DNA from 2 places in the Pseudoalteromonas nigrifaciens genome. Region 2 is predicted to be linked to the other one. Evidence: predicted binding sites of a transcription regulator. Region 2 holds the regulator's gene; the other holds the start of a gene.
The links. Region 2 encodes LexA, which represses DNA repair genes until DNA is damaged. Its sites were predicted from a motif close to TACTGTATNNNNATACAGTA; they were not measured.

Region 1 (3,433 bases), 300 kb from region 2:
ATAAACACTAACGGAAATTCTAAACCTTTAGCTGAGTGCAATGTCATCATTTGTACGGCGTCTTCGTGCTCTTCTGCTTGTCCTTCACCAGATTCAAGCGAGGTATGCGCTAAAAAGCCTTGTAGAGGAGAGCTATATTCTTCTTCCTCAGGCAATTCGTACTGATCGCAAGCGCTAATAAGTTCTTCTAAGTTTTCTACTCGGGCACGGCCTTTTTCACCTTTTTCGGCTTGGTACATTGCCATTAACCCAGAAGTTTGAATAACGTACTTAGCTTGCTCATGTAGCGTTAGATCGCTAATTTTATCTTCAATATGCTCTACTAGTTCGACAAACTTACTCACTGCACCAGAAGCGCGGCCAGATAAATGTTGTTGCTCTACAATTGCTTTTGCTGCATACCAAAGTGGTAACGATTCGGCGCGTGCACAGTCGCGTATATGGCTTAGCGTTTTATCGCCAATACCACGAGCTGGAGTATTAATTACTCGTTCAAATGCAGCATCGTCTTGACGGTTACCTATTATGCGTAAGTACGACAGGGCGTCTTTAATTTCTTGGCGTTCGAAGAATCGCATGCCGCCATAAATACGATACTTTAGGCCTTCTTGTAGCATGGCTTCTTCGAGTACACGTGATTGCGCATTACTTCTATATAAAATAGCCGCATCTTGCAGCGCATTGCCGGCATTTAACCAACTACGCAGTTTACTACTTACAAAACGCGCTTCGTCTAGCTCGTTAAATGCGGCGTAAATAGAAATAGGTTCGCCCTCGTTACCGTCGGTCCATAAGCTTTTACCCATACGCTCTGAGTTATTTTGGATCAGGGCATTTGAGGCTTTTAATATAGTGGCGGTAGAGCGATAGTTTTGCTCAAGACGAATGGTCTCTGCGCTAAAGTCAGTTAAAAAACGTTTAATGTTTTCTATTTTTGCACCGCGCCAACCATAGATACTCTGATCGTCATCGCCAACAATCATAATACTATTGGAGTCGCCAGCAAGTAGTTTTAACCATGCGTATTGTATGGTGTTGGTGTCTTGAAACTCGTCTACTAACATGTGTGCAAAGCGCTGTTGATAATGGCGCAGTAGTGTAGGGTTGTTTTTGAGTACTTCGTAGCTGCGCAGTAGTATTTCGGCAAAATCGACTAAGCCTGCTCTGTCGCATGCTTCTTGATACGCCGCGTACACGCGCAGCATCATTTGCTCGTTAATATCGTAGGCTTGAATATCTTTAGGGCGAAGTGCTTCATCTTTTTTAGCGCTTATGTACCAACCAAACTGTTTAGCGGGCCATTTTTTATCATCAATATTCATCGATTTTAATAAACGTTTGATCATACGTAGCTGATCGTCTGAGTCTAAAATTTGAAATGCTTCGGGTAATTTTGCTTCACGGTGGTGCGCGCGTAAAATACGGTGCGACAAACCATGGAAAGTACCAATCCACATACCACCAACCGGCGCTTTTAGCGTCTCTTCAACGCGAGTACGCATCTCTTTAGCTGCTTTATTAGTAAAGGTAACCGCAAAAATACTATACGCTGAGGCTTGCTCAACTTGCATTAGCCAAGCAATACGATGAACCAACACTCGTGTTTTACCAGACCCAGCACCTGCTAATACCAGCATGTTTTGTAGTGGGGCTGCAACGGCATCGCGTTGTTTGTCGTTTAAGCCATCGAGTAATTGTGAAACGTCCATCGTTACGCCTTTTTAATCAATAATGCGGGCAGTATAGCAGGTGTTTTTGTTAGGCTAAATAAAATACTGTTTTTATACACAGCTATTCATAAAATTATGTTCTAAACTAGTAGCTTGATAGCAAATCAAAAAAGAAAAAGGTTAAAAAGATATAATAAAAATTGCTAATTTGACCTCAATTTAGTAAAAATCACCACAGCGTTAAACTGATAAAAATACAACTATATGATTTGTAACATTTATTAAATTGGCATAGAGTGTGTAAGTAATTCTATAGCTAAAATATAAAATTAAATAAACTACAGAGGTTAGTATGTCAGGACAAGGTTCAGGCGGTAACGTAATCGCAGCATTATGTAATATATTTTTCCCGGGGTTGGGGCAGCTAGTGCAAGGGCGTATTCTTGCCGCGCTTATATTCGCTATATTATTTTTTGGTGGTGCGGCATTATGGTTTTTAATTGTGCCAGGAATAATTGCCGCTATTGTATATGTTTGGGCAATTATTGATGCAGCACGTTATAGATCGTGACGTAATTAATATTAAAGCTTTATAAAATAGCGCCTTTTGGCGCTATTTTGCTTTTTAGCGTCTGCAGCTATTTACGTATATAATTGCGCAACTAACGATTTAAAAGCGATACGTATGGAATATCAATTTATTCGCGATCCAATTAGCGGATTACGCATTAAAATAAGTAGCGAGCATGCCATAATTGGCCGCTGGTTAAACGAAGAAATAGGCAAAGATAAAATAGCTATGGTGCAAGCGCTTATTGCATCGGTGAGTTCAAGCTTTGAGCCTTTAACGCTAAAGGGCCAAGAAATAGATTTAATTTTAACGAAAGACGAAGCTCTATTTGAAGCCCATGCTCTGCACCAAGACAGTGAAGATCTTATGGCTTATCAAGACGACGATTTAATGCTTGAAGAAAATGGCCTAAGCAGTGGTTGTGGTTTTGAAGATTTTATAGACCTAATAAACTCATGGCATGAGTTTACGACTTCAAGATAAACATAGTTAGCACGCTAATGAAAATATACAGCAATGCACAACAAGCATTTTATCTGTATTATTACACTAATGAAAATTTAGCTAATCAAAAACGACAGGAATTGATATGTCTGCCAATTTAAACAAACTAGTAGTGATGCTAGAAATGCAAAATGCCATGAATACCAAAGTACATGACCAATGGTTTAGCCAAGGGTTTGATTGGTACAGAGCCATTTGGGTTGAGTGTGCAGAAATGCTCGATCATTACGGTTGGAAATGGTGGAAAAAACAAACGCCTGATACCGAACAAGTTATTTTAGAGTTAGTGGATATTTTTCATTTTGGCTTGTCACTCAGAATTGACGGTATCACCAGCTACGAAAAAATAGCTAAACAGCTTGAGCTAGAATTAAGCACTGCCCATCAAGCCGATGACTTTAAGCAAACACTGGAAGTATTGGCGGCATCTGCTGTCGCAGATAAAACTTTTAATGCGGCTGCTTTTGCAGGTTGTATGGCACAAATAGGTATGAATATTGACGATTTATACCGAGGTTATGTAGGTAAAAATACCTTAAACTTTTTCCGCCAAGATCATGGCTATAAAGATGGCAGTTACATTAAAGTGTGGGATGGCCAAGAAGATAACGAGCATTTAGTAGAAGTTGTTAAAAGCCTTAATACCGAACATGCAGATTTTGCAAAATTAGTGTACGAAGGCTTAGAG
Region 2 (3,433 bases):
CCCATCGGCATCAAGTGCTGCCTGTATTTCACTTGGTTGAATTACATCACCGGTATCATTACCCCATGCATTACGCTTATAAGTAATTACCGCTGCTAATTGCTTTATAGAGAGCTGTTTAGCAAAGGCTTGCATGGCTGTGCCGGGGCTTCCGTGAATAACAATATCAATGTGGTCTTTTATATCGCCAAGCACTATCGGGCTGCCTTTAAGTGCAGGAAAAACGCCTGGCAAACCTAACCCTGTGGGCTGATGACATGCAGCACAATTGGCCATATACACTTGCTCACCCAAAGTCATTAATTCTTCTTTAGGGAGTGTTTGGTCAAGTAATGCAGCATCTGCTGCTGCTGCTTTTTGCTTTGCTTGTTTAGCATCTGCTAGCCAAACTTTAAAATCGGCCTCTGACTTAGCCTCTACTACCACTGGCATAAAGCCATGATCTTTACCGCATAGCTCAGCACACTGACCGCGATAAATACCGACTTCGTTTATGTTGGTCCACGTTTCGTTAATAAACCCCGGGTTTGCATCTTTTTTAATAGCAAAATCGGGCACCCACCAAGAATGAATAACATCGTCGGAGGTCATTAAAAAGCGTACTTTTTTATTGATCGGTAATACCAGAGGCTTATCTACCTCAAGTAAATAGTTGGGGTTTTTATCGGCTAGGTTAGCAATTTCATTTTGCGGTGTGGCAAGTATTGAGTAAAACTCAACATCTTCCCCCATATATTCGTAATGCCATTTCCATTGTGAACCAGTTACTTTAATAGTGATATCCGCTTTACTGGCATCTTCCATCGCTATTAATGTTTTAGTTGCGGGGACTGCCATTGCTATTAAAATAACAAATGGAATTGCTGTCCAGAGTATTTCTACTTTGGTACTTTCGTGAAATTGAGCAGCAACTGCTCCTTTAGATTTACGATGATGAATAAGTGCCCAAAACATAACGGCAAATACAATCACGCCTATTACACAGCATATTAAAAATATGGTCATGTGTAGTTGATAAACATTATTACTTATATCGGTTACGCCTTTGCGCATATTATATTGGCTATTTGCCAATGCTAACTGCGGAAAAACAAACAATATAAGCCACAAGGTAGAGCTCAATTTACCCATGTGACAGCTCCTTTAATACTGTTGCGAGTGCAAAACAAAAAGACATAAGCTTTAAATGCCAATTTGTTATTTTTGTATTGCTGCCGGATATATAAATATATTTTCTCAAAACTAAAGCTGTGAGTTATTGTTAGTCCAGCCCATTAACAATTAGTTAATAATTGAACAACTAGCAAGTTTTAGTTTGAAAAATAATCAAATAATATTAGGGGATTAGCGTAAATATGGGATTTATTTAATTTTGTTCTAAGCAGGAAGTGAGCAACAGCAAGGGTTACAAATAAAAAGACAGCGATAACGAGTATTAAATACTTAAATGATAAAAAACATAAACTTAATATAATTTTTTCATTGCAGCGGAATTTTCACAAAAAAAAGGCAAAAAAAAGCGCACTAAAAAGTGCGCATTAATTATCTGAGCTATTAAATTATGCCGATATTTTACATAGCTATAACAGCTTAATTGTCACATCCAGTCAGCATTACGAATAACCCCAACAGCTAAGCCTTCAATATTAAAAGATTCGTTTTCAAGATCCACTTCTATCGACGAAAATTCTTTATTTTCAGCATGCAATAATACTTTTTTGCCTGCTTTTTCTAAGCGTTTTACCGTTACATCGTCATCAACGCGGGCAACAATAACTTGGCCATTTTCGGCAACTTGAGTGCGATGAACAGCCAGTAAATCACCATCCATAATACCAATATCTCGCATGCTCATACCATTTACACGCAATAAAAAATCGGCAGCGGGTTTAAACATTAACGGGTCAATTTTACAATGGCTCTCAACATGTTGTTGCGCCAAAATAGGTTCGCCGGCAGCTACACGGCCTATTAACGGTAAACCAAGTTGTTCTGGTTCATCTTCTTCAATAAGTTGAATACCACGGCTAGCGCCTGGTTTCATTTTAATAGCGCCTTTTTTAGCCAGCGCTTTTAAATGCTCTTCTGCTGCATTAGCACTTTTAAAGCCTAATGTTTGTGCAATTTCTGCGCGTGTAGGAGGCATACCAGTGTCTTTAATAAACACTTTAATAAGTTCGAGTATTTGCGCTTGGCGGTTAGTTAATGGTCGCATACAACTGGTTTTCCATACAGTACATTTAACTGTGAGTATATACAGTTATCTGAAAATCGCAAATTTAAATTACTCCTCGCCTTTGCTGCCAAAGGTGGCATTGGTCTAAGCTTAAAATTACCAAGTAAATTACAGATAAAATTACGCAGATCACGATAGTGTTAGTTTTACGTTACATTAATTACATAACTACTAAGTTGTTGCTGTTATTAAAAATTAGTTAACTATCGTTTTTGTAATGGGCCTTAACTTCATCAATGTGAATTAACGGAGAGTGTTATGAATATCACTGTAGCGGTAATAATTAACGGTCCTAAACGTAAAGTATGGGCGGCAATAACTGACATCGAAAACAGTGCCAATATGCTGTCTGGCATTATTGATGTAAAAATAATCGAGAAGCCACCACAAGGGCTAGTGGGCCTAAAATGGTTAGAAACACGAAAAATTTTTGGCAAAGCAGCCTCAGAAACCATGTGGATCACCGAAGCTGTTACTAATGAATACTATTGCACTCGCGCAGAAAATGGCGGGGCAGTTTATACCACTAAGCTGTCACTTACCGCCGCCGAACCTAGCACCTGTTTAACCATGACTTTTTCTGATAGCTCTGAGTCTATTTGGGTAAAAATGATCTCTGCAGTGATAGGGTTTTTTCTTAAAAGTTCGATGCGTAAAATGCTAAAAAAAGATCTCGATGAAATTAAGCACTATGTAGAAAGCAAAAAGTAGCACTGTATTACCATGCAGTAGCTGCACTAATTTGGCTATCATATCGCCATGAAAAATCGTATTATCGGTTATCGTTTTCAACCTTTAAAGGAGTAACAATGAGTATTTGGCATCAACCTATTACTTTAGCGTTTTGTAAGCAGTTAGACCAAGGCATAAATGGCCAAGGTACACTGATGAAAACCATGGGGATTGAAATAACTGAAATTGGTGATGATTACTTAGTTGCCACTATGCCAGCAATTCCTGCGCACCATAACCCTATAGGCATGGTGCATGGCGGAGCAAACGTGGTTTTAGCCGAAAGTGTTGCCAGCTACGCGGCTAATTTTGTGGTCGACTTCACTAAATTTTATTGTGTAGGGCAAGAGATCAGTGCCAGCCATTTAAAAGCCTCGCGTAATGGCACCTTAACCGCCACCGCAAAAGCGTTTCATATTGGCAAACGTAGCTCAGTATGGGAAATAAAAATAACGAATAGTCGCG

Region 1: a site for LexA is predicted at 1,774-1,793, ahead of uvrD (DNA helicase II). Genes of this name have one in related genera too.

What each region holds. Positions count from the first base shown of each region.
Region 1 is NZ_CP011036.1:132,850-136,282, forward strand. Features, by position in the region: gene uvrD (DNA helicase II) at 1-1,709, opposite strand, end outside; gene PNIG_RS00625 (hypothetical protein) at 2,023-2,241, shown strand; gene PNIG_RS00630 (YacL family protein) at 2,356-2,724, shown strand; gene PNIG_RS00635 (dUTP diphosphatase) at 2,831-3,433, shown strand, end outside.
Region 2 is NZ_CP011036.1:3,349,632-3,353,064, forward strand. Features, by position in the region: gene coxB (cytochrome c oxidase subunit II) at 1-1,131, opposite strand, end outside; gene lexA (transcriptional repressor LexA) at 1,598-2,215, opposite strand; gene PNIG_RS15805 (SRPBCC family protein) at 2,495-2,947, shown strand; gene PNIG_RS15810 (PaaI family thioesterase) at 3,046-3,433, shown strand, end outside.